One region of the Neobacillus sp. YIM B06451 genome, then DNA from elsewhere that is predicted to be linked to it. Evidence: predicted binding sites of a transcription regulator. Region 1 holds the regulator's gene; each other region holds the start of a gene.

Region 1 (7,716 bases):
AGCAAATGCTTGGGATTAAAATGGGTTCGGATAACACCCGTTCAATCATGCGGATGATTGACAATTTTCCCGCGGTTATTCTCATCAGTTCGGTCATCGGCCCCATCCTTGAGGAAATCGTGTTCCGAAAAATCATTTTTGGCAGCCTTCACAAGCGGTTTAATTTCTTTGTTTCCGCATTGATCAGTTCCGTTATCTTCGCAGCCGCGCACATGGAATTTGAACATATCCTGATTTACTCGGCAATTGGATTCACATTTGCTTTCCTTTATGTCCGGACAAACCGGATCATTGTTCCGATCATTGCGCACGTCACAATGAATACACTCGTTGTTTTGATGCAGAGTATTTACCGTGAGGAAATTGAGAAATTCCTGCGTGAAGCAGAACAGATGCAAAACTTTATCGGAGGGTTTTTATGAGGCAATCACCATTGTTTTCCGGCATCGTGTACCTCTTGCTCGGAATTTTGTTTACGTATTTCGCAGTTGGGAGCGTAAGGGACGAAGGCTGGGGATTCTTTTCCTATCTCCTCGTTATTTTGGCCACCTTTGATTTCGGGGCGGGCATAAGGATGATAAGTCTACATTACAAGCTAAAACGAATCCAAAAAAAGTGAGCCCCTTTTAGGCTCACTTTTTTGCTTCTTCTGCTTCTTCGGAAAAGTCCACTCCCGGGTAATTTTTCAGGAAGTAAATCAAGGACTGCAATTCCACCGCCAGGTCGATATGATGGACCCGGATGGAGCGCGGGACATTCAGCCTCGCAGGCGTGAAGTTTAAAATCCCTTTCACATTTGTTTTAACAAGCCTGTCTGTAATCGGCTGGGCAACGGAAGCAGGTATGGTCAAAATCGCTACCGTAACATTGTCATTGTTCAGGTACGCTTCAAGATCATCCAGGCTGTGGATTGGGACGTTGCCAATTTTCGTCCCCACTTTATCGGGATCAACGTCAAAGGCTACTTCTATTTTTGTATTATTGTTTTTCAGGAAATTGTAGTTCAAAAAGGCAGTCCCGAGGTTTCCGACCCCGATAAGAGCAACCTTTGTAAGTTCATCCTGGTCAAGCGTCTTCCGAAAGAACCCAAGCAGGTAGTTTACGTTATAGCCATAGCCCTTTTTGCCAAGGGCTCCAAAATAGGAAAAATCCCTTCGGATTGTCGCCGAATCGACTTTAACCGCTTCGCTAAGTTCCGCTGATGAAACCCTCTGCTTTCCGGAGGAATGCAAATTCTTTAAAAACCTGTAATATAACGGCAGCCTTTTGGCGGTTGCCTGCGGTATTTTCATTGTTTCACTCACCATTGATCCCCTGCCCCGGTTTAATTTTTCTCGCAGGCCCCTGGCCATTCGCGGGAAATCTTGTTTACTGGACCTCTTGTTCTCGTTTAAAATCGCCATGCTTGCCGCCTGTCTTTTCAACAAGATAGGTTGGCCCGATTACCATTCCTTTGTCAACGGCTTTGCACATATCGTATATGGTCAATGCACAGACGGAAGCTGCAGTTAGCGCTTCCATTTCCACGCCAGTATTTCCTTTCGTCTTAACTGAAGCTGAAATCATCAGCTTATGGCCTGCTTCTTCCTCTTCCCACCTGAAAGCGATGTCTACCCCTGTCAGCGGGATGGGGTGGCACATTGGGATTATTTCCCATGTTTTCTTTGCTGCCATGACAGCGGCTACCTGGGCCACCGCCAGCACATCACCCTTTTTCATCTTATTATTCGTTATTCTTTCATAAATGTCTCGATTTACCGTTATGCTTGAACGGGCGATCGCCGTCCTGGCTGTTTCCGGCTTATCGCTGACATCAACCATTTTTGCTCTGCCTTCTTCATTGAAATGCGTAAATTCAGCCATCCTAAAAACTCCTTTCCCAAAAACGGAACATCCTGGCGGATCGACCCCGTTTTCCCGAATGGGAACCTGGCCGTTTTTTTAACCTTTTCCCTATAGTTCAGTTCATTGAGTTATAAAAATAATACACTATTTTCAGGTAATTGTGTATGCTCTTTGTTCCATGTTTCACATATGTTCCATTGTTTTTTAGCTTTTAATGAGATTAAGCCCCATTTTTTTAAAAAAATTGTCATATTTAACTCCTTTTCCCCTAGCATATGTGCTTTAACCCTCAGCAGAAAACCATTCCTCGAGGATGGCTCACTCATTGCCGAGCAACCCCTTATGGGTTACACTCTAAATAGTAATGGGGTGAAAAGAATGATTTTGCTTCAAGTGAACAACCTTGAAAAATATTACGGCGCTGAATTAATTTTATCGAACATAAAGCTCGAACTCCAAAACAGGGACCGCGTTGCCCTAGTCGGCAGGAATGGCGCTGGGAAATCGACGCTCCTCAAAATAATCGCCGGCCATATCGGACATGATGGCGGCGAAATCATTAAACCGAAAGATGTTACCATCGGTTATCTCGCGCAAAATACGGGCCTCGAATCATCCTTGTCGATTTGGGATGAAATGTTGAAGGTTTTCGAGCCAGTCCGTAAGCTTGAGGCTTCGTTAAGGGAACTGGAAGGACAAATGGCGGACCCGTCTATTATCGGCGATTCCAGTAAATATGAAAGAGTTTTAAAGGACTATGACGAACTGCAGGTCCGATTCAAGGAGATGGGAGGGTACCAGTATGAGGCGGATATCCGGTCCGTGCTCCATGGACTCAACTTCCAAACCTTTGATTATTCAACTAGTATATCAAGCCTGAGCGGCGGCCAGAAAACACGCCTGGCGCTCGGGAAACTGCTGCTAGGGAAACCCGACATCCTTATATTGGACGAGCCTACGAACCACCTTGATATTGAAACACTTTCATGGCTTGAATTGTACTTGCAAAATTATCATGGCGCAATTCTCATTGTTTCCCATGACCGATACTTCCTCGATAAGGTCGTCAATCAGGTATACGAACTGTCCCGCAGGCAAATCCACCGGTTTGTTGGCAACTACAGTTCCTACCTTGTTCAAAAGGCTGAAAACTATGAACGTGATATGAAGCAGTTCGAAAAGCAGCAGGATGAGGTGGCTAAACTCCAGGACTTCATCCAGCGGAATCTTGCCAGGGCCTCAACGACAAAACGCGCCCAAAGCAGGAGGAAAAAGCTTGAGAAGATGGAGCTGATGGACCGGCCCTCGGGAGATGAAAAATCCGCAACCTTTTCTTTTGAAATCGAGCGGCAAAGCGGCAATGACGTTTTGCGCGTTGATGCGCTTGCCATCGGATATGAGGATCCAGTCGCCGAGGACCTTTCCTTTTCCATCACCAAGGGAGACAGCATCGCGCTTGTCGGACCTAACGGAATTGGGAAATCAACCTTGCTCAAAACGATTATAAAAAGCCTTCCGGCACATGCGGGCTCAATCCATTACGGGACAAACGTCATGATAGGCTATTACGACCAGGAACAAGCCAACCTACGTTCGAATAAGAGGGTTTTGAATGAACTTTGGGACGATTACCCTCTGAAAACCGAAAAAGAAATCCGAACAGTTCTCGGAAACTTCCTTTTTTCCGGAGACGATGTCCTCAAGCCCGTTTCCACTTTAAGCGGCGGTGAAAAGGCGCGCCTCGCCCTGGCCAAGCTGATGCTGCAAAAGGCGAATTTCCTTATCCTCGACGAACCGACCAACCACCTTGACCTTGATAGTAAGGAGGTTCTCGAAAATGCGCTTATCGATTACCCCGGTACCATCTTGTTCGTCTCACATGACCGTTATTTTATCAACAGGATCGCAACAAAGGTTCTGGAACTGAATACGGATGGCTGTGTGGAATATCTGGGCGATTATGATTATTTTCTCGAAAAGAAACAGGAAATGGCTGAGCTTTTAGCGATGGAAAAGGCATCTGCATCGGTTGCTGAAACTCCCGCCGCCAAAAATACGTTCCAGCAGGATAAGGAATCCAAGAAACTTGAGCGGCAGCGAAAACGGAAGCTGGAAGAGATTGAAGCCAGAATTGAAGAACTCGAAGCGCTTATTGAAGAAAATGAATCGCTTCTTTGTAATCCAGAGGTTTATCAGGACCACGAAAGGGTACTTGTTATTAACACTGAAAATGATAAAGCCCGCCAGGAACTAGACCAGTTAATGGAACAATGGGCGGAACTTGCTGAATAAAGCGCAGGGCTTCCCTGCGCTTTTCCACATTTTTATACACAATAAAATTGCTGTTATATCAGTTATCAACGGACTTATCCACTTTATCCACAGAAGCCGTCATTTTTATCCACATTATCAACAGGAACACCCGTGCTTATCCACAAACCGGTGAGTGGGAGAAAATTTTTTATCCACAACAAAAAGGGCTGCGAAATATTCTCGCTGCCCAACACCGTCAATTGTATTTTTCAATATCAAGGCCCGGGTTTGCATTTAAAGCCAGGCTTCCCCGAATGCCTTTTTCAAACATAACGCTCCCCGCGGCCGCAATCATGGCTGCATTGTCCGTGCAAAGCGACAATGGTGGAATGACAAGCTCTATCCCTTCACTTTTGCCAAACGCATCCTCAAGAGCCTTCCTCAGCCCCTTATTGGCCGCCACGCCTCCGGCAAGCAGTACCTGCCCAACACCATATTCCTTCGCAGCCCGGATTGTTTTTTCAACAAGAACCTCAATGACACTTTCCTGGAAGCTGGCTGCCAGGTCTTCAGGTGCGATTGACTCTCCACGCTGTTCTGCATTATGAACAGTATTGATAACGGCCGATTTTAAACCGCTGAAGCTAAAATCATACGAACCTTCTTCAAGCCATGCACGCGGCAACGGAATGACAGCTGTGCCTTCATGGGCCAGCCGGTCAATATGAGGCCCTCCAGGATAAGGCATATTCAGGACTCTGGCCACTTTGTCGTAAGCCTCGCCTGCTGCGTCATCCCTCGTCTCTCCGATTACTTCAAAATGCCCATGGTCTTTCATATAAACAAGCTCGGTATGCCCGCCGGATACAACCAGGGCCAAAAGCGGGAATGTCATTTCCGTCAACAGCCTGTTCGCGTAAATGTGGCCCGCAATATGATGGACAGGAACAAGCGGCTTTTGGTGGGCAAAAGCGAGTGCCTTGGCCGCATTTACACCAATCAGCAGAGCGCCGACAAGTCCAGGGCCTTCTGTAACAGCGATGGCATTGATGTCTTCCATCTTCACTTCTGCCTGTTTAAGAGCCTCTTCAAGGACGATTGTTATTTCTTCTACATGGTGGCGAGAAGCAATTTCAGGCACGACCCCACCGAAACGCTTATGGCTCTCAATTTGAGAAGCTACAACATTCGCGGCGATTTCCCGGCCATTCCTTACGATTGCTATCGCTGTCTCGTCACAGCTTGTCTCAATTCCCAAGATCAATTGATCTTTACTCATAATTTCACCCACATAACGATTCCGTCTTCCTGGTTGTCGGTATAGTATTTTTTCCTTATACCGCCTTCCTGAAAACCCATTTTCTTGTATAATGATCTGGCTGGCGTGTTGGATACTCGAACTTCAAGGGTTGCAGTCTCCGCGCCACTCTCCCTTGCCACATCAAGCACCTTTTTCAAGAGAGCTTCGCCTAGCTTCCTGCCCCGGTATTGAGGTAAGACTGCTATATTGGTGATATGCGCCTCATCCAGCACAACCCAAGCCCCGCCATAGCCAATGATTTTGCCCTCATCTTCAAGGACAATATACACAGCGTATTGATTGTGGTGCAATTCATTGTAAAATGCCTCCCTGCTCCAGGGCAGAGTAAATGATTCCTGTTCGACAATCATGATTTGGTCGATATCTTCTTCCCGCATAAACCGGAACGTAAATAATCCATTGCTGTCGGCCGTGTGGTTACTCATGCGATCCGCCCCTTGATTCAAGCCATTTTGCTTCCGCTTCCGCCAGTCGAATATAATTAGGGACAAACGAATGGACGTCGGCATAAGGTTTACTTTTACCAAGAAGCGCTAGTTCGGACGGACGCGGATTTCTTTCGGTTGGGGCTGAAATAACTGCCTTTTCACCCATTTTACTAGTGATTGCTTCTAAATGCATGGAAACATCGTTACCGACAAACAAGGTTTTCTCCCGTAACCCAGCGAGGTTGTCCGCCCATTCACTCATCAAAACAAGGCGGTCGGATTCGACTACTCCCAATTGGCCGTTTTCAAATTTATATAGCCCTGTATATACCTGGCCTCTGCGGGCATCAAAAACAGGGGCAATATAGCCATTGAAATACCGCCCAGCCATCGCAAGCACCTCAAGGCTGGACACCCCGGAAAGCGGGATACCGAGTGTCCACGCCAATGTTTTGGCGATCGTCACGCCTATCCTCACCCCTGTATAGGAACCTGGCCCCTCGGCAACGACAATTTTATTTAAATCGGCTGGCCTCAATTCAGCTTCCTTCATAGCGGAATCGATGGCAGGCATGATCCTGACCGAATGGTTCCGCTTCACATTTGTGATGTATTCCGCGACGACTTTATCCCCGTCGACAACAGCAACGCCAAGCGGATAATTGGACGTATCAATTGCCAAGATCTTCATAAAAAAACTCCTCACATAATCTCTCGTATCTGAAACCCTTTGGCTTAAAAAGGATTCTCCTTCCGCCATTCGGTTCATGATTTAGCTGAATCTCCAGCCGGTTTTCGGGCAGCTGATCCCTTATTAAGTGTGCCCATTCTACAACTGTAACCCCCTCGCCTTCGAAATACTCATCAAAACCGAGGTCCTCGCTCTCATTCGTAACCCTGTAAACATCCATATGATACAATGGCAGCCTGCCATGATATTCCTTAATGATTGTAAACGTCGGGCTGTTGACCATCCTCTTTATTCCAAGCCCTTGGGCAAGACCCTTGGTGAATGTCGTTTTTCCCGCACCAAGATCGCCTTCCAATGTTATAACATCGCCCGGCTCCAGCATGCCCCCCAGCCTTTTGGCCAAACTAACTGTCTCCTCCATGGAGGAAGATTTATATTCAAATACAAGTGGTTCCATTCGATCACCTTTTAAAGGAATGTGTTTTGTAAATCTGTATATGCAACTACGTAGTTAATTCTGGTGGAAACACAGGATTCTTTTCGAAGAATTTTTTTGGGAAATCCCAGAGTTGTTTCCAATACTCTGCTTTCATCGGACGTTTCAGGTAAAACCCGGAATCTGTCCAATATCTTAGAAAAACCCTTAGGAAGGCTCCTAAGGATTTTGTCTACATTATGTAGTTTACATGATTTTTGGAGAATGGGCAAAAGTGCCTTGGAATGGAGAGTTATCCATAGGATACTTTCATTCAGGTATTTTCCTGCACTTGGCAAGGTTTATAGTAATTCCTATTATTCATTTCGCTAACCTGAGTGTCTTCACGGATTAGTGACAACCGAACCGAATTATACCCCTTCGTTGTCACGCAAATGGGGGTTGAGTGACATCCTAACCCGGTTTTGCCTCTTCAATGTCACGCAAATAGAGGTTGAGTGACATCCTAACCGAGTTTTGCCCTTTCAATGTCACGTAAGTGGGGATTGAGTGACATCCTAACCCGGTTTTCACATTTAATTGTCACTAACAGATATGATAATGAAATAAAAATTATCCAAAATGCTTACTTGGGTTATTCTCTCCAAAAAAAAGAAATGACCACAGCCAATGACCGTGGTCTACACAAATTTTATACTTTTACATATAAAAAAAGACGAAACCTGGTTTCGTTTTTTTCATA
Region 2 (7,716 bases), on a different contig from region 1:
TTTGAGCAGTGCCATCAGCACAATGAACATGACGAGCTGGAAAAGAATATCGCCGCCGTTAAAAAGGGGCTCTGCCGCACCCAATACAAAACTGCTTGTCAACACCCTCGAGTCACTCCCTTCAAGAGTCATTCCGGAGATAGCCCCGGATACGTATATGTGAAAAATTGTTTACAAGTCAATTACTTCATTGATGGATGTTTCCTATGGTTTATCCAACATAAAAACAGGGCATAAAGCAATGGCGAAGGTTCATTATGGAATGATCTTCGCCATTATTGAACAATGCCCAGCTATTATTGAACCATGAACGCGATAACAACCGCGATGATAGGAATCGCCTCAACCAACGCAACCCCGATGAACATAGTTGTCTGAAGCATACCGCGAGCTTCTGGCTGGCGCGCGATGCCCTCAACTGTTTTAGAAACAATAAGACCGTTACCGATACCTGCACCGAGTGCTGCCAACCCAATTGCAATTGCTGCTGCTATAGAACCCATTTAAAAGCTCCTCCTTAATGTATGGTGAATAAGTTTATTTTTTGTCCATATAATGAACAGGTATATATTAATGGTCGCTGCTGACCTTATGGGCCAGATAAACCATCGTTAACATTGTGAAGATAAACGCCTGGATGGCGCCGATAAAGACAGAGAATCCCTGCCAGGCAAGCATTGGGATAACTGCAGCCAAACTCCCCCAAAATCCGGTTGCCATGCTTCCGGCAATGAGCGCGAGGAGAATTTCCCCGGCATAGATGTTACCATAGAGACGCAGGCCAAGCGTGAGGGTATTCGCAAATTCCTCAATGATTTTAATTGGGAACATGAACCAGAACGGCTTGAAGAATTCTTTGCCGTAAGCTCCGGCCCCTTTCATTTTAATGCCGTAGTAATGTGAAAGTCCGACAACCATTGTCGCCAATGTCAGTGTGATGACCGGATCTGCAGTAGGGGATTTCCACCACAGTTCATTTTTGTAGACGACCGAGAACGGCAGGCCTAGAAAGTTTGAAATCGCCACATACATAATCAGAGTGATACCCAGGATGTGGAATCTTCCACCGGTTTTCCAGTCCATCGTACTATTGATAATGCCTTTGACAAAGTCCATGACCCATTCCATGAAGTTTTGCATTCCGGTAGGCTTCATGGCCAGTCTGCGTGTTGACACAACAGCAATGAGGAACACAATCAACGACGCGACCGTGATCATCAGAATGTTCGCCAAGTTGAAATACAGACCAAAAAACGGACCCACTATAGGATTTTCATGATGCAATAGTATTCACCTCGCTTCTCTTGCTATTTGCGTAAAAAGGCTTGCTTAAAAAAATCTATCATAATGACAATATAGGATGTCATTAATCCCACCACAACGCTGATTAAATGAAATTGGTCGGGGTACTTCAATGCGATAATTGCCGCAAGGGCCGCGGTGGCCATCCTATTGAAAGAACCGAGTGACCGAACCTTTTTGCCCTTCATCACAGCATCGCCGAACTTGTCTGTTTTCCTTACCATGAGCCACAAATTGAACAGGCTGCAGGCTGTCCCCAAAACGAGTCCGGCAAAAATAGATTTGTGCGCGGTAAATCCCCAGCCAAGTACATATAATGAAAGTAAAAAATAGAGGTATCTTCTGACGCGGAAATAAATGGCCCTTAAATCGGACATATCATGTTAGTCTCCTGAATAATATTGCTTAACGAGGCGGAGCATGGCGTAAATTCCGGCCGCCAATCCGAGGAAAAGCCCAACGACCAGGAAAAGCGGTTCCGTCCCAGCTTTGCCGTCGAGCCACCTGCCCGCAAAAATGCCGATGAGCACGGATCCGGCCAACTGGGCAAGGATTCCCGACATAAGTGCCATTGCCTGGAATTGGGTTCGGTCGTTCCTTCGCATACGGTTACATCCCCTGCATCGAGAATGGAAATCGGGCAAAACATCGTAAAAAATATGTATGAAAAAATCCTGTTTCAATGTGCAACATTTCCCCAGGAATGCTATGTAAACCCTATCATTTTATGCCCTTTGTAAGCATACAATAGCACCCTGTTATTGTCAATCCAAATGCGGTTAATCTATTCACAAACATAGGGGGGAAACGACTTTTTTCGCCAGAAACCGCATATAGGGGAAGGTTTTTAAATTGGAAGCGTTTCCACTATGTGTGAAGTGAATCTTGTGTTCCATAACAAAAAGCCTTTTTTTTCATCTGTTTTCAGCGCTTAATTCCTTCTTTTTTTGTTCGTTTTTTCAAAACAAAAAAGCTCCCTTTTCTAGGAGCCGTTTTCTTTCAATTAAATTGGGCGGTCGTTTCAAAAAAATCCTCTTTTCCCGCTTTTCTCGCAAATACTTTCACAATATAAATTCCCGGTTCCGGAAGTGCTGCTGGATTGATTTCCCGTTTCAGCATCCCCTTTCCGATTTTCCTCCCATAGTCAAGGAAGCCCACAAATCGGAAATCGTTTTGGCGGAAAAGTGCGATGCCGAATTCATCCGCACCGCCAGGCAGGTAAACTTCATAGCGGAAAACTCCCGGCCTGTCTCCCTCCCCCATGGCGAATCCCATCACCCTTGGATAGTCCGGTTCGGTAAGCGCGAGGATAAAAGGAATTCGAATAGGCTTACCATCAGCTTGTAGCAACAATGCCCCATCGACAATCCTCCCTTTATAAACGGACGGGTCTGCAGTCACTGTCAAATGCACCCTCTTCTCTTCTCCGGTTCCCAAGGTAAAGGGGAGAGGCAGTTTCCAGGCCAGCCCATCATCCTTAGGGGGAATCGAAAACGAATAGCGTATTGTCTTGCCACTCACATTTTTAACAATCAGTATACTGTTTTGGGATGCCTTCCAAATTGGTTTGGCAATTTTTCCGAAAGTGAGCGAGCCGGGAAGCACAAGTGTCTCCGGAGCGGCTGCTTTGTCGGCCTGGATTCTTCCAGCCCCCTGTTCAAATGTCCTGTACGGCTTGGCTTGGCTACTTTTTAATACAATAGCTGTATTCATTAACGCGGCCTTTATTTCCGCCGGCCCCCATTCGGGATGCGCCTGTTTAAGGAGAGCGCACACTCCCGCGACATGTGGAGCTGCCATGCTCGTCCCGTTGAGAGCAAGGTAACCGCCGGGAACCGCGCTTGTAATCGCCACCCCCGGGGCTACCACATCAGGCTTGATTTCCCACGTTCCGGTGACAGGTCCCCGCGAACTGAAAGCCGCAAGCCTGTCACTATCATCAATTAGCTCGATTCTAACGGGTCTCCCGCTTCTTAACAGCTGCTTGCCAGCCGCCGCTGACACCGTCCCCACTGGTATAGGAACGGATTCCTCCAAATTGCCGTAAAAAATACCCTTTGTGTTTTTATAAATAATGACTGCTCTTGCTCCCGCCGCAAGGGCATGTTTCACTTTTTCCGTGAAGGTAATTTTTCCACGCTTGATGACGGCAATTTTATTTCTTACTCCATTTAATTCTTCCGGCCTGCCAAACTTGCCGTCCACAATTTCAGCCGATGGCCCCGGCATCCACTTTCCCGAGCCTGCCATCTTTTCAATCCGGAGTCTTTTTCCTGTTTCTTCTATAATAATAGTGGGAGCCTTCATGAATGGCGTCGACGCACCGACGGAAATGGCTTTGGACGCTGTTCCCGGTGCCCCCACCGTCCATTGGCCTGGGCCTGAATTCCCCGATGAAACAACAGGGACAATCCCTTTTTCCGCGGCTCGGTTTAACGCGGTTGAGACGGGAAGGTCAGGCCCGTTGACGGCGTTTCCAAGAGATAAATTCAGAACATCCACCCGATCTTTGATCGCTTCTTCAATGGCAGCGAGTACAAGTTCAGTCGTCCCTTTTCCGCCTGGCCCCAACGCCCTGTATGCTTTGATGGTTGCACGGGGCGCCACTCCCTGGATTTTCCCGTTACCTGCGATAATGCCCGCGACATGGGTACCATGGATTGTCGCTGCCTCCCCCGGTTCCTTTGTCTCCATCGGATCCGCATCCTTATCGACCAAATCCTTGCCGCCGCCATAATTTCTTCTTAAGTCCGGATGTGTATAATCTACTCCGGTATCAATTACGCCCACTATCACTCCTTCTCCAGTCAGCCTTTTGCCATTCCTGTCAAAAAAACCACGGAGCTTATTCGCCCCAATCATTGCGGCTCCATTGGCTTGAATCTCTTCTGTATCCAAGCCTCCCTGTAATTGTTTTAGATTGACGTTTATTTTGTTGGATGGAATCGGCCGGATGCCTTTATGGCTGATCACGTGACCCGACATTTCTTCTTCAATACGATAGGTTTGCAATTCTGAGAACGACTCCACATTCGAATCTTTTTCAAGCATGAGGATTTCTTCCAGCGTTCCCTCAATTGAATAGCCGTTCAACGCCTCTGAATAGATGTGCCGTACCTTAATTGATGGAAATTTCCGCAAAACCTGATTTGCCGCTTCCTGTGAAGTAGGCTCCTTCAAAATCAAAATACCTCTTTTTACTTCTTGGGGTTTCATTTCCGGCAAGGGCGGTATTTTAAATGCCACAGCCTCTCCGGTACCAGATTGGAGGAGAAATACAATACAAAATGTGCTTATTAGTTTTTTCATATACCCGATCCTTTTTTCTGATAGGGTTTGAATAAACTTGTCGTTCTATTCGATACCCCAGCCGGTTCATTCAGGACAGATTGCCCCTCGCCATCCTGGGTGCTTTTTGATATTGTAAAAAGCAACAATGCTTGGAGGATAGAAACGCATGGTTCTTTTACGGAAAGTGGCCTTAATGGAAAAAATAGAGGAAAATCATTATCCATTTAACCTGCCGCTTATTAAAAATTTCAGGGAATTGGCATTCGAAAACCCGGTTACGATTTTGGTTGGAGAGAATGGGACAGGAAAATCGACTTTTCTTGAAGCAATTGCAGCAAATTGCGGCAGCATCCTGATTGGAGGCGAACCGATTGATACCGACCCGGCCCTCGCGCCGGCCCGGGAGCTTGGGCAGAAGCTAAAACTCGCATGGAGTGTCCGGACAAAGAACGGCTTTTTCTTCAGGGCCAATGACTTTATAACCTATTCCAGAAAGCTGGCTGAAATTAAAGCCGAGTCGAGGCAGGCCTATCTAGAAATCAAGGAGCGGGATCCCTACAGCCTTGAAGTATTGCCCTACGCACGAACACTTTATGAACTTCAACAATTATATGGAGAGGGGCTTGAGGTTCGCTCGCATGGTGAAAGTTTCCTGGATTTATTCCAGGCACGGTTCCGCCCCGATGGACTGTATATCCTCGACGAACCGGAAGCGCCGCTCTCCCCCATCAAACAACTTTCTCTCATATCGCTGATTCTGGAAATGGTAAAAGAAAATGGGCAATTCATCATTGCTACCCATTCCCCCATGCTGATGGCCATACCGGGAGCCGATATATACACGCTGGATCATGGTGAGTTTGAGAAGACAGACTACCGGGATGTAGAGCATGTCCGGCTGACAATGGATTTCCTCTCGGATCCGCAGCGATTTTTGCGGCATCTATAAGTGGCTGCCGCATCTCCGGCTTATCATTTCGCCAGGGGATATTTTTCTCGCTAAATGCAAAAACCGAACGGATTTGGTAACCGTTCGGTTTTTTCACGAAAATTATTTTGTTCCAAAAAGCCTGTCGCCGGCATCGCCCAGGCCAGGGATGATATACCCATGGTCGTTGAGTTTCTCGTCAAGGGCAGCGATAAAAATGTCAACGTCAGGATGAGCGTTTTTGAAAGCCTCCACGCCTTCAGGGGCCGCAATCAGACACATGAATTTCACATGTTTGGCTCCGCGCTTTTTCAGGGAATTGATTGCTTCGATGGCCGATCCGCCTGTTGCAAGCATTGGGTCGACGACAATAAATTCACGCTCCTCAACATCGCTTGGCAGCTTCACGTAGTATTCAACCGGCATCAAAGTGGCAGGGTCACGGTAGAGTCCGATATGGCCAACCTTTGCGGCTGGGATTAGCTTAAGAATTCCATCGACCATACCAATTCCGGCACGGAGGATTGGGATAATCCCTATCTTTTTACCAGAAAGGACCTTTGATTTCGCGACACTGACAGGAGTTTCAATTTCAATGTCCTCAAGCGGCATTTCCCTGGTGATTTCAAACGCCATTAGCGTAGCGACCTCATCGACAAGCTCGCGGAACTCCTTCGTTCCGGTGTTTTTGTCACGTATGTAGGTAAGTTTATGCTGGATTAACGGGTGGTCAAATACGTATACTTTTGCCAAAATAATCGCCCCTCTACTAGTAGTATCCTCTTAAATAGGTTTGCACACTTCGTCTAATTTTACAGAAAAAACTTTTGCTCGGCAACAAGGAATGCGTATTCTAGCCATTTTCGTTAACTGGTACTTCAAGGCAATTATTCCCCTAACTGTCCATAAAAAAACCGGCCCGTTCATTAGCGGGCCGGTGAAGATATGGCAGGTTCTCTAGTCTCATTGGTTCCTACCTATTAATATTCAGGGTATAGGGTGAACTTGGAAGTGAGGGCGTCAACGCGCGCCTTCGCATCAGCAAGCTTGGCTTCATCCTCATGGTTCTTCAAGGTGAAAGCCATGATTGAGGCGATTTCCTTCATCTCTTCTTCCCCAAAGCCACGGGTGGTGACAGCAGCCGTACCAATTCGGATACCGCTTGTTACAAACGGGCTTTCAGGATCAAATGGAATCGTGTTTTTATTGACAGTGATGCCGATTTCATCAAGCACTTTTTCCCCAACCTTGCCTGTCAGGCCAAGGTTGCGCAAATCGACCAAAATCAAATGGTTGTCCGTTCCGCCGGATACTAGTGTGATCCCTTCTTCCTGAAGTGCTTTGGCAAGCGCCTTGGCATTGGAAATCACACTTCCTGCATACTCCTTGAACCCATTGTTAAGAATTTCACCGAATGCAACCGCCTTGGCCGCGATTACATGCATGAGCGGGCCGCCCTGAATGCCAGGGAATACGGATTTATCGATTTTCTTCGCAAACTCCTCACGGCAGAGAATTAATCCGCCACGCGGGCCGCGGAGTGTTTTATGCGTTGTGGATGTGACAAAATCAGCGTAAGGCACTGGATTCATATGCAGCCCAGCCGCAACAAGGCCGGCAATATGGGCCATATCCACCATCAGGTAAGCTCCAACCTCATCTGCTATTTCACGAAATTTCTTAAAATCTATTTCCCGGGGGTATGCGCTCGCGCCGGCAACAATCAGTTTCGGCTTGTGTTCAAGCGCTTTTGTTCGGACATCTTCATAATTGATTCGATGGGATTCTTCATCAACGCCGTACTCAACAAAATTATATTGGACGCCGCTAAAATTGACCGGGCTGCCATGTGTCAAATGGCCACCGTGAGATAGGTTCATTCCTAGGACGGTATCACCTTGCTCAAGCACGGTAAAATAAACGGCCATATTCGCCTGCGCTCCTGAATGGGGTTGGACATTCGCATGCTCGGCGCCAAATATTTCTTTGGCGCGGTCCCGGGCAAGGTCCTCGACAACATCGACGTATTCACAGCCGCCGTAATAGCGCCTATGCGGGTATCCCTCCGCATATTTATTGGTCAGAACTGACCCCTGCGCTTCCATTACAGCCTCACTGACAAAATTCTCTGAAGCGATCAACTCAATTTTTGTACGCTGCCTTTGCAATTCCTGCTGAATCGATTCAAATACCTG
Region 3 (7,716 bases), on a different contig from region 1:
AGCGGCCTTCTTTTCCAAAGATTGGTCGCAAAGACGGCGAATGCATAAGCCAAAAGCGCATAGTCGATTCCTTGCATGACATAAATGGCATATACAATCGGGAATGCGATCGTCGTAAATCCCCGCCAAACCGGCATCGGGTATAACTCGATGATGACCAGGAAGATAACAAGAAGGCAGAAAATCAACGGTTCATTCGGTTCTTTTATTCCGAACAGAGCGTTAAGGAGAACCAGTCCTCCAACTGCGGATATGCCCATCATGGAATAACGGGAAATCTTTTCTTTCCTTTTCAGATACTCCTTTGCTCCCATCCGCCTTGTTCCCCTTCCTACCCATTCTAAATTTTCTGTTAATAATACTTTATGTGATTTGCATTCGATGTACAATAAAAAAGCCTCTTTCATGATGAAAAAGGCCGGGAAACCCAAACCGGCCAAATGGCATGCCACTGGCCGATGCTGGGACAAACCTATTCCGGGTTTGTTTACTGACATTATCGCAAATTCTTCATCACCCTCCTATTCAGCAAAAGCAATATTTTATGTACTACTTTAGTAGTAAATGTGAAACCGGTTATCAATGTCCATAAATTTGAAGGATTTACAACCTGGTTTGTCACGCTTTTGTCAATCTATGGCAAACCCTGCATGTGCTTTTTATACTACACTGAAAGTGAATGGTTGATGGCATTTTTGAAATAATTATTTGTGAAAAAGTTCACATTTTGTCGATTTTTATTTGGTCTTCAAGGTTCAGCCTACATAAATATAAATCTCTCACTTCCCTTGTTTGTTGGCCATGCCTTTCCAACATAGAGTAATTGTGGGAGCAAACTACTTTACAGAGGGTGACGAAATGAAATACGATTTGGTTCTTTTGCATGCCCCGAGTGTTTATGACTTCCGGAAAAGTTCACTTCTAGCCGGCCCAATCAGCGATGTTGTCCCGTCCTCACCAGTTTTTGAAATGTACCCGATCGGCCTGACGAGCATTGCCGATTATCTAGAAAGATACGGCCTAAAGGTTAGAATTATCAATATTGCGAACAGGATGCTGATGGATCCTGATTTCGATGTCGAGAAAAAGTTAGCGAACATTCAGGCCCGGGCCTTTGGAATTGACCTTCACTGGCTTCCCCATGCCCATGGCAGCATAGAACTGGCCAAAATCGTCAAAAGGCTCCATCCCGACACGCCAATCATTTTCGGCGGCCTGTCTTCCACCTATTATCATAAAGAATTAATTGAATATCCGTGTATCGACTTTGTCGTGCGAGGCGACTCGACCGAAAAATTAATGCTCATGCTTATGAACAAGCTCGAGTTCGGGAATGTCCATTTTGAGGATATTCCGAACCTGACGTGGAAAAAAGGCACGGAAATCGGTTTTAACCCCCTCTCCTACGTACCTAAGGACCTGGATGAATTTGACGTCCCCGGCTACCGCTACACTATCCGGTCTGTTTTCAAGTATAAAAATTTCATGGATCCCCTTCCCTATAATGGCTGGCTCCAATATCCGAACACAGCCATCCTGACAGCAAGGGGCTGCACCCAGAATTGCCTCATTTGCGGTGGATCGAAGGAAGGCTATGAGCAGAACTGTAACCGGAAGTCACTGGCCCTAAGGTCGCCGGGAAAATTAATTGAGGATATCCTATTCATCCAGCGCTTCAGCAGAGCACCGATTTTCATCCTTCACGATATCCGCCAGGGCGGCAAAAAATATGTCGATGAGTTTTTCCGCCTCCTAAAGGGCATAAATTTGAAAAATGAACTCGTATTTGAATTATTTCAGTATGGGGATGAAAGCTTTTTTAAAAAAATCAATGAAGCTGTTCCCCAATACAGCATCGAACTAACACTTGAAACCCATGATGAAAAGCTGCGGCTCCTGAACGGAAAATTCAATTGTACAAACGAAAAGGTGATAAACACTCTTCAATCCGCCCTTAAGCACGGCTGTAAGAAGATTGACCTGTTCTTTATGGTCGGGATTCCCGGCCAGACCACTCAGAGCGCTCTTGAAAACATTAATTTTGCCGAAAGGATCCATCTTGCATGCGGCAAGGACCCGCGCCTGTTCTATTTCGTCGCCCCGCTGGCGCCGTTCCTTGACCCGGCGAGCGCGGCTTTTGAGGATCCGGACCGCTACGGCTACAAAAAGCTCTGCCATACGCTCGAGGACCACCGCAAGGCGATCACCCAGCCATCGTGGAAGCATATGCTAAGCTATGAAACAACGGATATGACCCGGGATGATATTGTGAATGCAACCTATGAATCCGCAAGGCTCCTGAATGACTTCAAGTTAAAGTACAATCTGATTGACCTTGAAAGCTATCATGATATCGAAAATAAAATAGAAAAATCCATTCATTACATTGAAAGAATCGACCATTTGCTTACTCTTCCAGAAAAAGAATACGAAGAAGAACTGGCAAATATCAAAAAGGAAATTGAGGATTTGAACAAGCACAGCATTTGCGGAAGCAATGAGCTGAAGTGGGAGGTCCAAAAGAACTATGCGAACTTCTTCTCCCTTGCCATGGTCGGCCTTGAACAGCTTTATGAGGAATATGCCATAAAACTCCGCAAGCAATTTCATCCAAAAATACGCCACCAGGTGAAACTGGACGTATAGCGTAATGAGCCCTTGATTGGGCTTTTTTTTATTGCCTGGTTTTCTTTTTCCATCAAAGAATAAAATTATTTTTTCGAGAAATAGGATTATTATACTGGTATAAGGGTAAATACTCTTATCACTCTTCGGAGAAAGGAGTTTTACCGATCGCATGAATATGTGGAAATTATTTGCTTTTTGCTTACTTACTATCTTGCTTTTATCAGGCTGTGCCGAGAAGCACAAGCTCGACGATGGAAGCGAACTTATCCGCGAAGGGGAGTTTGCTTTTGCTGCCTCCGGTGAATTCAAGCCTTTCAGTTATATGACCGATGACCTTAAAATGACCGGGTTCGATGTAGAAGTTGGAAAAGCCGTCGCAAAGGAAATGGGGCTTAAGCCTGTTCCAAAAAGGATGAAGTTCAAAGGAATTGTTGAAGGGGTTAAAACCGGCCGGGCAGACGCCGCTGTTGCCTCACACACCATCAATCCCCAAAGGAGCAAACATGTCTCCTTTTCTACTCCCTATTATTATTCGGGGCCACAAATCTTTGTCCGTCCCGATAGCGGCATTAAAACGGTCGAGGATTTAAAAGGGAAGGAAGTTGCCGTCGCAAAAGGCTCTACATACGCCGATACTGCCAGCAAATATACCTCCAATCTAAAAATGTACGATAGCGACATTACCGCCCTGAAGGCCTTGAGCATAGGAAGGCATGATGCGGTCATCACCGATTTTGTCACCGGGAAAAGCGCTAAAAAGGAAGGATTCGATATAGAGGGCCGCCAACTTATCGAACGCAGTGAGCAGGCAATTGTCCTTCCACAGGATAATCCCGCCCTTCTGAAAAGGGTAAACGATGCTCTTGAAGCGCTCAGGAAAGACGGGACCCTACGCGAAATCTCGTTAAAGTTTTTCGGTGAAGATATTACACAAAAACCTGAATAGCCAATCCGTGTCCTAAGGCCCCACCTTTTTTAGGCATTGAAAAGAAATCAGTGAGAAAGGAAGATTCCAATTTGCCTAGTTTTTCACACTTCTTCAATACGTTGATCAATAGCAGCGGCCTGTTCATGGACGCCATGCTTTTAACATTAAAGCTTACCGTTGTATCGGTGCTCGTCGGAATTGTCATCGGGTTGTTTTTTGCCCTTTTAAAAATTTCAAAGGTAAAAGTGCTCGGATATATTTCGGACATTTATGTATACCTTGTGCGTGGTACCCCGCTCATTGTCCAGATTTTCATTTTGTATTTCGGGATAAGCGGCATCTTTCTTTTGCCAGACTTCTGGGCTGCCTCTTTGGCGCTAGCCTTTCACAATGGCGCGTACATTGCCGAAATATTCCGCGGCTCCATCCAGGCGGTCGATAATGGCCAAATGGAAGCGGGCCGTTCACTCGGGATGAGCAAAGGGCTTACGATGCGGAGGATTATTTTGCCTCAAGCATTCCGCCGTGCCCTCCCTCCGCTTGGCAACCAATTCATTATCGGTCTTAAAGACTCGTCACTCGCCGCCTTTATTTCAATGAACGAGTTGTTCAACGTGGCGACTACACTCGGATCAAACAACTTCGACGAAATGACGTACTTGCTGATTGTCGCGGTCTACTACCTGATCCTGGTAGCCCTGCTCACATTCATCGTCAACCGTTTTGAAAAGAGACTGGCCGTCAGCGACCGATAGGAGGAAATGTGAATGGAAACACGTGAAATGATAAAAGTCGAAAACTTAAATAAATCATTCGGAGATTTGCATGTTTTAAAAGATATTAATCTATCCGTCTATGAAAGTGATGTTGTTTGCCTTGTCGGTGCGAGCGGCTCTGGTAAAAGCACCCTGCTCCGCTGCCTGAACTTCCTTGAAAAAAAGGACCGAGGCAAGATCATTCTCAGTGGCCGGGAAGTTCTCCCTGAAACCCATGATATCAATGAAGTCCGCCAGCATGTCGGCATGGTGTTCCAGCACTTCAATCTTTTTCCGCATATGACTGTGCTTGAAAATATAATCGAAGCCCCAGTCCATGTGAAAAAGGTTTCTAAGGAGGAAGCGTCAAAGGAAGCGATGGAGCTCCTCCGAAAAGTCGGGCTTGAGGATAAGGCGGATGTGTATCCAAGCAAGCTTTCGGGCGGGCAAAAGCAGCGTGTCGCCATCGCCCGTGCGCTTGCCATGAAGCCGGATATCATGCTTTTTGACGAACCGACATCAGCGCTTGACCCGGAACTTGTCGGCGAGGTGCTCCAGACGATGAAGGAGCTTGCAGATGATGGGATGACGATGGTTGTCGTTACCCACGAGATGGGCTTTGCTCGGGAAGTTGCCGATTGGATGGTGTATATGGATGATGGATATATTATTGAAAAAGGCAACCCAGAAGAATTTTTCACCAATCCGAAAGAGGAAAGGACCCGCGAGTTCCTCAGTACTACTGGTTTGAAATAACAGATTGCCTGGGTGCAGAGAGCAAATGAGCCCCCCTTGGAACGGCTTGCCGATAATCCAAGGGGGGTTTTTAATGGGGGTTGGTTGTATCCATCGGTGTTTGCCTAGAATTTTAGCGTTTTGTTTTATGTAACCGGGTTTTAGTGACTTCCTTTTTGAATTTTCCCCAATCAATGTCACTCAACCGGATTTGAGTGACTTCCTTTTTGAATTTTCCCCAATCAATGTCACTCAACCGGATTTGAGTGACTTTCTTTTCGGATTTTGCTCAATCAATGTCACTCATCCGGATTTGAGTGACTTCCTTTTTGAATTTTGCCCGATCAATGTCACTCATCTGGATTTGAGTGGCTTCCTCTTCGGATTTTAGCCTAACAATGTCACTTACCTGAGTTTATACACCTAATATTTCATAACTAAACGACGGGTATCTGTAGCTACTACTTATTCATAATGTGTACTTTTTTATTTCCTATTGTACTGAAGTACTTTTGCAAAATCGGGTTTACTAACAAAAAAAGATGCCCACAACCCAGGCACCTTCTCAAGTAAAGCAATTTAATTAAGCTCGATGTTCTTCGTTTCGCGTCCGAGGAAGAATACGGCTGCCGCACCTATGAGAATGGACACGCAGAAAATCGAAAATATGACCTGAATTGAGTACCCTTGCGCGGAAAGATACGGAACCAAAAGCGGCCCCAGAATACCCCCGACCCTTCCAAACGAAGCAGCCATACCCGTACCTGTTCCCCTTACAGAAGTAGGATATTGCTCTGGTGAGTACGCATAAAGCGCTCCCCATGCCCCCAGATTAAAGAACGACAGGAATGCGCCAGCCGTAAGCAAGACCCAGAGTGTGTCTGTTGTACCGAAGAAATACGCGCTTGCCGCTGTTCCCGCCAGATAGACAATAAGGACGAATTTCCTGCCAATTTTCTCGATAAAATAAGCGGCCGTAAAATAGCCCGGCAGCTGGGCCAAGGTCATAATCAATACATATTGAAAGCTTTTAATCATGCTGAAGCCCTTCATAATCATGACAGATGGAAGCCATAAAAACATTCCGTAATACGAAAAAACGACACAGAACCAAAGGATCCAGAGCATGACAGTTGGACGGAGATACTCTCCCGACCACAGCGTCTTTATCCCTTCAAGCACCGATGGCTTCTTCTTATCCTGAAGAGTCACGTAACGCGGCGAATCCGGGAGATTAATCCTTAGGTAAATGGCATAAAGCGCCGGGATGGCTCCGAGGATAAGCGCTGTCTGCCACCCGAATTTCGGAATGACAAAATAGGAAATGAGCGCCGCTATCAGCCAGCCAAATGCCCAAAAGCTTTCAAGTAGCACGACAACCCGTCCCCGCTTCTCCGCCGGGACGCTCTCGGCAACAAGGGTCGATGCGACCGGGAGTTCCCCGCCAAGGCCCATGCCAATCAGAAAACGGAGAATAAGGAAAATGGCCAGTGAGGTCGTCAATGCTGATAGCCCACTGCCGATTGAAAATAATAACAAAGTAATAATAAAGACATTTTTGCGGCCAACTTTATCAGCCATAAGTCCGAATAAAAGCGCCCCCACAGCCATACCGATTGAGTTAATGCTGCCAATCCAGCCCATCTCTTTTGGCGTCAGGCCCCAATCAATTTTAAGTGCGGCTATGATGAACGAAAGCATCCCTACATCCATTGCGTCAAACATCCAGCCGAGTCCGGCGATCCCTAACAGCTTCTTCTCTGAGATTGTTTTTATATTTTTCATCTTTTCCCCCTGCATTTTACTTTCAATATTTTATACTACCCATCTTTCACTCTTTTCAGTTGGCTGTTTTTTATTTTAACAGGTGTCAAGACACTTATCACCATATTTTTTTCAAAAAAAATATTTCCCAGGAAACAAAATTCGCCGAAAAACGCCAAAAAACCATCCGCCCAGCTTAGGACGGATGGTTTTGAAATGCAATTTAATACCCTGAAAATACGGCAGCCCGCGATTTAAAGTTGCACGTAAAAAACATTAGGCAGAAATCTCAGTCATCCAAAATACTTTGGTCTGCAACCAAAGATACATTGGCCCCCAATTATCACCCAAAATACGCTTAGCCGCAAACTTATATGGCTGCCTAAATACATTTAACCCGATTTTAATGCCCGCCAAGATACGCCATTTTTACTTGTTCGCTTTCATTTAGCTCCGCGGCTGTTCCTGAAAGGACGACCCGGCCAGTTTCAATGACATAAGCCCGATTGGCAATTGACAACGCCATATGGGCATTTTGTTCGACAAGGAGAATGGTTGTGCCAGTTTCATTAATCTCGGAAATAATTCTAAAAATCGTTTTTACAAGAAGTGGTGCAAGGCCCATGGACGGCTCATCAAGAAGCAGGAGCCGTGGCCTGGCCATAAGGGCACGCCCCATGGCGAGCATCTGCTGTTCCCCGCCCGACAGTGTGCCTGCTTGCTGTTTCTTCCGCTCCAATAGCCGCGGGAAAAGATCGTAAACTTTTTCGAAATCAGCCTTAATGCCCGCTTTATCTTTTCGAAGATACGCCCCAAGCTCCAGGTTTTCCTCCACCGTTAAATTGGAAAAAACCCGGCGCCCCTCTGGTACATGGGAAATACCCTGTTTAACAATTATCTGGGCAG
Region 4 (7,716 bases), on a different contig from region 1:
TTCCTATAAGGGCGGACAGGACTCCAACAAGCTGATAGGCGCGAATTTTTTCTTTAAAGATGACGCATCCGGTGAATACGACGATAAGGCAATTGAGGCTGATCAACGGGAATACGATGCTTGCTACACCTGTTTTCAGCGCGTAAAAATAGCTGCTGTAGCCGGCTATGCTTATCAAGCCGACGATTGCGCCAATCTTTATTTCCTGCTTCCCGGCTTGTTCTTTTCCGGCAATAATGGCGATCAATAAATACAAGCCCCCGCCGCCATACATTGAGATAAGAATACTGATTGAACTAATGCCCATCGTGGATCCAAGCTTCATTAAGATACCAAGCGCGCCAAACGACAAAATCGCAAGAACGATCCTGTATATCCAGGCATAGTAATCGGATTTTCCTTCTTTCCTGGCAGGGGTGTACTGGATGGCTGCCACGGATGAAAGGATGATCAAGATCCCGACCCATTGAATGGTACTGATGTGTTCATGGAAAATAAGTGCCGCACTCAGGACTGGAAACACCGCATTGGATGAGATAATAGGCGATGTCAAGCTCGCCGGCCCCTTCTCATAGGCCTTCGACATCTGGATATTGCCATTCGCATTCAAGATTCCGATCGCCGCGCCGAGCACGATGGAAATGAACGAAAAGTTTAAGCCCCCAGATGCAAGCCCATACCCTAACGACAGGATAAATGCGGTTAAATAAAAGAAAAATTGCAGCGAAACTTTTGAATACCCTTTTCCGGTACTCCATTTGAAGATTGCATTATTTACCCCGAAACAAACCGTTGTCACGATTGCCCCAACGAACCACATGCCGAGCCTTCTCTCTTACACTATGTATTTGTTAAATTACTTTTTAAGTATAGTGAATTATCAGAGAAAAAGCGACAGCATTTTTTTTGAAAAATGTGAACGATTTATGTCGAACGTCACGGGCAGTTAACTATACGGCAAAGTGCCACCTAAAATCCGTAAATCAAGAGAGTCAACCAACAGCTGATGGAAAATTCACTTTGTCTATTATTCTTCCATACTATCAATTTCTTTGAATGCCTGCTGCAGGGTTGCTTTTATGGTAACATTTCTGAAGTCGATGCCCATCTTGATGACAGTTTGCGCAATTTCCGGCCGGATTCCTGTCAGGATCGATTTTACCCCGAGAAGTTTAATGGCGCTGATGACCTTGAACAACTGATCGGCAACCATTGTGTCGACGATCATCACGCCGGAAAGATCGAAAATGAGTGTTGTCAGCTTTAGACTAACAGCTGCTTCAAGCGCCTCTTCCATTATCAACTGGGCCCTTTCCGTATCGATGTTCCCAATCAAGGGCAGAATTGCGATTCCATTCATTAGAGGGACCACCGGTACCGATAGCTCAAGGAAAGCCGTTTTTGATGCTTCGAGATTCTTCTTATAATAATGGACATAGGTGAGGCTGAAACAATAGACCGCATGATCAAGAAGCGGGTCAATTTTTCTCGAAACAGCAAAGACCGTCTTGATGGACATGTTGTGTTTTTCAATCTCCTCCTCCAACGCATCAATAATAAACATCCGGTAATAGCTCGTATCTTTCAGCGCTTCATTAAGGGGAATGCCCAGACCGTATGTAAATTCCCCAGTTTCCTTCCCCCATTGTTCTATCTTCCCATATGATTCTTCCTTGTTCAGCCCATAAAGGAGAGTTTCGGCAAAATGGGAAATAAAGTTTGCCCTAATCGCAATAATTTCCTCTTCCTTGATTGTGGTAGACAGCAGCTGCCTTTGCTCGAATGTAGCTTCCGAAAGCCTGATTTCGTGGACCTTCCTGGCAATCTCAAATCTTCGGTCATATAATTTTTCCCCAAGCAAATGTAAATCTCTCTCCATATACGCCTCCAACTGTTTGATTTTACCTTAATGGTACAAGCAATCTTGAAGTTTCACAAATTATCTGTTTATTCAACCTCGTTCCACGCCAAAGTAGAAAAGATGAAGAAAACCATCACAAAATGAAACTCATTTTGCCCATTAAATAGGGAATGGAAGGAAATTATTTTACAATTATTGTTTTCATATTTTGTTCACAATTACCCCGCCAACCTTCACAATTATCTATGTTAAAATAGCGGTGACCTATATGTGTGATAAATATCACAACAAGGAGCCATTTTTGTTCAGCGTTTCTTATTTATGGAACTGCTGGATAATAGTTTGTGATTAATTGAACATATTGTTGTACGAGAAAAGGAGATGAAAAAGTGAGCAAGGTAAAGGGAGTCATTGCATTTTTGCTTTCTGTTTTTACCATTTCCATTTTGGCAGGCTGTGAAAACAACATGGTTGTATTTAACCCACAGGGCCCTGTCGCTAGGGAAATCACGGGGTTAATCAACTACTCGATTGTGTTGATGCTTCTTGTCGTAGGTGTTGTTTTTGCCCTGTTCATTTATATTGTCTGGAAGTACCGCGAACGTAAGGACAATATGGATTATGAACCACCTGAGGAGCATGGGAGCGTTGTCCTTGAGACGATTTGGACCGCCATCCCAATCATTATCATCATCGCATTGACCATTCCAACTATAAAAACAATCTATGCGACTGAAAAGATCCCTAAAGGCTACGAAAATCAGGAACCCCTTGTCATTAAAGTGACATCCGCTGACTGGAAATGGATCTTCAGCTATCCAGAACAGGGGATTGAGACGGTTAACTATGTGAACATCCCTGAGGACAGGCCGATTGACTTCAAATTGACATCAGCTGGAACAATGAACAGCTTCTGGATCCCAGCTCTTGCCGGCCAGAAATATTCGATGGCCAAAGCGGAAACCCAGCTGTATCTCGTTGCGGACAATCCTGGCTCCTATGTCGGAAAAAACAGCAACTTTAACGGGCGTGGTTTCGCTGAACAGCAATTCGAAGTCCAGTCCATGACCCATGAAGACTTCGACAAATGGGTGAAGGAAGTACAGGAAACTGCTCCTAAACTCACTAAAGAAGACTATTTAAAAAAGCTTGAGCCTTCCCACCTTGGACGGGAAACGTACTCCAATACCCATCTTGAATGGGTAGACCATTCAGACAGCAATTCGAAAAACTATTTGAACCCGGAAATGTATGACCGCGGCCATGGATGGCCAGGGCAAATTTTCGAGGACGAGAACAACTACAAAAATAAAGATGCAGGAACTGAAGAATCGGAACATAACGAAAATGAAGGTTCCCATGCAAAAGAATCAGACGGAGGTGAGCATAGTGGGCATTAAATGGGATGAGTTTTTTGTTACGGGCGATCCACTGATTTTTGCCTCACAAATTGCAATCGCCCTTACTTCCATCGGGATTGTTGCAGCCCTTTCTTATTTCAAAAAATGGAGATGGCTATGGGACAACTGGCTAACGACGGTTGACCATAAAAAAATCGGGATTATGTACATCCTTGTCGGAATCCTGATGTTCTTCCGTGGCGGCGTCGACGGCTTGATGATGAGAACGCAAACGGCCGTACCGGAAAACACGTTTCTGGATGCGCAGCATTATAATGAAGTGTTTACGACACACGGCGTCATCATGATTTTGTTCGTTGCGATGCCGCTTTTGGTCGGACTTATGAACTTTGCCGTCCCGCTCCAGATTGGCGCAAGGGACGTTGCTTTCCCGCAGCTAAACGCACTCAGCTTCTGGCTGACCTTCAGCGGTGCGATGCTTTTCAACATAAGCTTTGTCATTGGCGGTTCGCCTGACGCGGGCTGGACGTCCTACTTCCCGCTCGCCGGCAAGGAATTCAGTCCAGGCATTGCCAACAACTTTTATGCAGTTGCCTTACAAATCGCCGGGGCCGGCACACTGATGACCGGTATCAACTTTGTCGTCACCATCCTTAAGATGCGTACGAAAGGCATGACCTTGTTGAGGATGCCGATGTTCACATGGACAACGTTCATCACGTCGATCATTATCACAGCAAGCTTCCCGATCTTTACAGTTGCCCTTGCTCTTATGACATTCGACAGGGTTTTCGGAACGCATTTCTTTACTGTTTCCGGCGGCGGGATCGACATGCTCTGGGCGAACCTGTTCTGGCTTTGGGGACACCCTGAAGTTTATATCGTTGTCCTGCCAGCATTCGGAATGCTGTCAGACATCATTTCAACTTTTGCGAGAAAAACGCTATATGGCTATAAATCAATGGTCGCTTCTATTGTCATGATTTCTGTATTGAGTATGCTCGTTTGGGTTCACCACTTCTATACGATGGGCAACAGCCCGGCGGCGAACTCGATCTTCTCGATTACAACAATGGCAATCGCGATTCCGACCGGGGTTAAAGTATTCAACTGGCTATTCACAATGCGGAAAGGCCGTATCCGGTTTACTGTGCCGATGATGTGGTCGCTGGCATTCGTACCAACATTCGTTATTGGAGGGGTAACCGGCGTAATGCTAGGAATGGCAGCAGCCGATTATCAGTACCATAATACATTGTTCCTTGTGGCCCATTTCCACTACGTGCTCATTCCGGGTGTTGTGTACCCGATCTTCGCCGGATTGTATTACTGGTGGCCAAAAATGTTCGGCTATATGCTGAACGAACGGATCGGCAAATGGAATTTCTGGTTGTTCAACATCGGTTTCAATATGACATTCATGCCAATGTTCTTCCTTGGCCTTGACGGAGCGGTACGCCGCGCGTACACGTATTCAGCTGAAACAGGCTTCGGCCCGCTAATGATGGTTTCCGCTATCGGCGCGTTTGTTCTAGCGGCGGGCTTCGCAGCACTTTGCTACAACATTTACTACAGCGCGCGCTACGCTGACCGGAATGTCGGCAACGACCCTTGGGATGCCAGGACGCTCGAATGGGCGACTGCGACACCAGTTCAGCATTACAATTTTGCAAAAATCCCAGAAGTCAAGTCACTCGATACTTTCTGGCATATGAAAAAGAACAATGAACTTCAGCCTTTAAAAGATTCAGAGATAGAGGAAATCCATATGCCAAGCAATTCCTGGATTCCAATCTACATGGGCTTTATCTTCGGGGTCTCGGGCTTCCTGCTCGTCTTCGAATGGACCATCGCAGCAGGTATTGCCGCACTTGGCATATTTGCAGGAATGGCCTTCCGTTCGTTTGACTATAACGACGGCTACCATGTCCATAAGGACGAAATCATTGAGACTGAGCGCAAGTGGAGAAAATTCGGCAAAGGAGTGAAGAGCCATGTCAGCTAATGCAAACACAGCATCATTGCCGCTTGAACTGCAAACCGAACAAAACAGGATGAACATTCTCGGCTTCTGGCTCTTCCTTGGAGCTGAAATCGTCCTTTTTTCGACACTCTTCGCGGTATACGGGGTATTGAGCCAACGCTATGCAGGCGGCCCGACCCAGCAGGACATTTTTATCGTCAGGGATGTCTTAATCCAAACGTTCCTTCTGTTAACTAGTAGTTTCACCATGGGCATCGCGATTTACGAAATGCGCCGGAGTAATATGAAAGGATTGATCCTCTGGTTAGTCCTGACACTCCTTCTCGGAGGAGGATTCCTATTCATGGAAATCCGCGAATTCATCCATTACGTCGATTTAGGCGCGACCTGGCAGACAAGCGCGTTCCTATCAAGCTTCTTCGTCCTGCTTGGCACGCACGGGCTTCACGTATCAATCGGAATCGGCTGGGCCATCCTGTTGATCATCCAGCTGAAGAAGCGCGGCCTTACACCGATTACTGCCCGTAAAGCATTTATCTTCGGATTATACTGGCACTTCCTTGATGTCGTATGGATTTTCATTTTTACATTCGTGTATTTAGCAGGGTTGGTGAATTAAATGAATCATCAAGAGAATCGTTTTCCTATCAGCCATGTCATTGGATTTCTTGGGTCGCTCGTCCTGACACTCGGGGCGGCATGGGTGGCACTGAAGACCTCCCTTCCACCAAATACGATCATGTGGTTTATCGGCACGCTTGCATTCGTGCAAGCCGCCATCCAGCTGTTCTTGTTCATGCATCTAAGGGAAGGTGAAGACCGCAAGGCGAATGTCATCAACATGGCCTATGCATTCTTCCTGGCCTTCGTCATTGTAGCGGGCTCCATCTGGGTCCTCACATCCGGCCACTCCCACTGATTTTTCTTTATTGTTTGTAAAAAAAGCAGGCTTCCCTCTGGGTCGCCTGCTTTTGTCATCTTACGGGGTTTTATTTATAATTGCCGTTCCCCTTCCCGACATTTGTTGGGAAATTTGTATGAATGCGTTTTCATTTGATTTGTGATGATGACATGTTCTCAGACCAAACGAACTTCATTCCTGGATGAGAACACTTTCAGAATTTTAGTGACTTCCTTTTCGGATTTTCCCTCGACAATGTCACTCAACGGGATTTGAGTGACTTCCTTTTCAGATTTTGCCCCGACAATGTCACTCAACAGGATTTTAGTGACTTCCTTTTCGGATTTTGGCCCAACAATGTCACTCAACGGGATTTGAGTGACTTCCTTTCTGGATTTTGCCCAAACAAAGTCACTCAACAGGATTTAAGTGACTTCCTTTCTGGATTTTGCCCGAACAAAGTCACTCAACAGGATTTAAGTGACTTCCTCTTCCGATTTTGCCCAAACAAAGTCACTCAACAGGATTTTAGTGACTTCCTCTTCCGATTTTGCCCAAACCAAGTCACTAAACGGGGTTTGAGTGACTTCCTTTTTGAATTTTGCCCACGCAAAGTCACTAAACGTGATTTGAGTGACTTCCTTTTCTGATATTGTCCAATCAAAGTCACTTAAAGGGATTTAAGTGACTTCCTTTCGGGATTTTGCCCGAACAAAGTCACTCAACGGGGTTTGAGTGACTTCCTCTTCCGATTTTGCCCAAACCAAGTCACTAAACGGGGTTTGAGTGACTTCCTTTTTGAATTTTGCCCAAGCAAAGTCACTAAACGTGATTTGAGTGACTTCCTTTTCTGATATTGTCCAAACAAAGTCACTTAAAGGGATTTAAGTGACTTCCTTTCTGGATTTTGCCCGAACAAAGTCACTCAACGGGATTTGAGTGACTTCCTTTTTGAATGTTGCCCAAGCAAAGTCACTCAACGGGATTTGAGTGACTTCCTTTTTGAATGTTGCCCAAGCAAAGTCACTCAACGGGATTTGAGTGACTTCCTTTTTGAATGTTGCCCAAGCAAAGTCACTCAACGGGATTTGAGTGACTTCCTTTTTGAATGTTGCCCAAGCAAAGTCACTACACGTGATTTGAGTGACATCCTTTTCTGATATTGCCCAAACAAAGTCACTGAAAGGGATTTAAGTGACTTCCTTTCTGGATTTTGCCCGAACAAAGTCACTCAACGGGGTTTGAGTGACTTCCTCTTCCGATTTTGCCCAAACAAAGTCACTAAACGGGGTTTGAGTGACTTCCGTTTTGAATTTTGCCCAAGCAAAGTCACTCAACGGGATTTGAGTGACTTCCTTTTCTGATATTGCCCAAACAAAGTCACTTAAAGGGATTTAAGTGACTTCCTTTCTGGATTGTGCCCGAACAAAGTCACTCAACGGGGTTTGAGTGACTTCCTTTTTGAATTTTGCCCAAGCAAAGTCACTCAACGGGATTTGAGTGACTTCCTTTTCTGATATTGCCCAAACAATGTCACTCAACGGAGTTTAAGTGACTTCCTTTCTGGATTTTGCCTGAACAAAGTCACTCAACGGATTTAAGTGACTTC

Evidence for each region. Region 1 encodes Rex, which represses fermentation and respiration genes when NADH is low (regulators of the CRP and FNR family bind a similar motif). Its sites were predicted from a motif close to TTGTGAAATATTTCACAA; they were not measured.
Region 2: RB160_RS11950 (AtpZ/AtpI family protein) is a predicted target of Rex. The motif match lies at 1,985-2,002, and genes of this name have one in related genera.
Region 3: RB160_RS19775 (TIGR04190 family B12-binding domain/radical SAM domain protein) is a predicted target of Rex. The motif match lies at 709-726, and genes of this name have one in related genera.
Region 4: qoxA (cytochrome aa3 quinol oxidase subunit II) is a predicted target of Rex. The motif match lies at 2,132-2,149, and genes of this name have one in related genera.

Annotation. Positions count from the first base shown of each region.
Region 1 covers NZ_JAVFKJ010000024.1:264-7,979, reverse strand. The annotation lists gene RB160_RS23240 (CPBP family intramembrane glutamic endopeptidase) at 1-422, shown strand, start outside; gene RB160_RS23235 (YdiK family protein) at 419-619, shown strand; gene RB160_RS23230 (redox-sensing transcriptional repressor Rex) at 633-1,307, opposite strand; gene moaC (cyclic pyranopterin monophosphate synthase MoaC) at 1,369-1,863, opposite strand; gene RB160_RS23220 (hypothetical protein) at 1,974-2,171, opposite strand; gene RB160_RS23215 (ABC-F family ATP-binding cassette domain-containing protein) at 2,224-4,137, shown strand; gene tsaD (tRNA (adenosine(37)-N6)-threonylcarbamoyltransferase complex transferase subunit TsaD) at 4,355-5,377, opposite strand; gene rimI (ribosomal protein S18-alanine N-acetyltransferase) at 5,374-5,844, opposite strand; gene tsaB (tRNA (adenosine(37)-N6)-threonylcarbamoyltransferase complex dimerization subunit type 1 TsaB) at 5,837-6,538, opposite strand; gene tsaE (tRNA (adenosine(37)-N6)-threonylcarbamoyltransferase complex ATPase subunit type 1 TsaE) at 6,519-6,995, opposite strand.
Region 2 covers NZ_JAVFKJ010000005.1:190,696-198,411, forward strand. The annotation lists gene RB160_RS11930 (F0F1 ATP synthase subunit B) at 1-105, opposite strand, end outside; gene atpE (F0F1 ATP synthase subunit C) at 297-503, opposite strand; gene atpB (F0F1 ATP synthase subunit A) at 571-1,284, opposite strand; gene RB160_RS11945 (ATP synthase subunit I) at 1,308-1,679, opposite strand; gene RB160_RS11950 (AtpZ/AtpI family protein) at 1,686-1,907, opposite strand; gene RB160_RS11955 (S8 family serine peptidase) at 2,302-4,611, opposite strand; gene RB160_RS11960 (AAA family ATPase) at 4,760-5,542, shown strand; gene upp (uracil phosphoribosyltransferase) at 5,645-6,274, opposite strand; gene glyA (serine hydroxymethyltransferase) at 6,502-7,716, opposite strand, start outside.
Region 3 covers NZ_JAVFKJ010000015.1:65,900-73,615, reverse strand. The annotation lists gene RB160_RS19780 (GAF domain-containing sensor histidine kinase) at 1-314, opposite strand, end outside; gene RB160_RS19775 (TIGR04190 family B12-binding domain/radical SAM domain protein) at 859-2,646, shown strand; gene RB160_RS19770 (transporter substrate-binding domain-containing protein) at 2,798-3,574, shown strand; gene RB160_RS19765 (amino acid ABC transporter permease) at 3,646-4,311, shown strand; gene RB160_RS19760 (amino acid ABC transporter ATP-binding protein) at 4,324-5,067, shown strand; gene RB160_RS19755 (hypothetical protein) at 5,258-5,437, shown strand; gene RB160_RS19750 (MFS transporter) at 5,626-6,831, opposite strand; gene RB160_RS19745 (ABC transporter ATP-binding protein) at 7,214-7,716, opposite strand, start outside.
Region 4 covers NZ_JAVFKJ010000001.1:561,597-569,312, reverse strand. The annotation lists gene RB160_RS02685 (EamA family transporter) at 1-820, opposite strand, end outside; gene RB160_RS02680 (STAS domain-containing protein) at 1,028-1,879, opposite strand; gene qoxA (cytochrome aa3 quinol oxidase subunit II) at 2,251-3,261, shown strand; gene qoxB (cytochrome aa3 quinol oxidase subunit I) at 3,251-5,227, shown strand; gene qoxC (cytochrome aa3 quinol oxidase subunit III) at 5,217-5,825, shown strand; gene qoxD (cytochrome aa3 quinol oxidase subunit IV) at 5,826-6,125, shown strand; gene RB160_RS02655 (hypothetical protein) at 6,284-6,475, opposite strand; gene RB160_RS02650 (hypothetical protein) at 6,482-6,757, shown strand; gene RB160_RS02645 (hypothetical protein) at 6,992-7,189, opposite strand; gene RB160_RS02640 (hypothetical protein) at 7,298-7,444, opposite strand; gene RB160_RS02635 (hypothetical protein) at 7,502-7,648, opposite strand.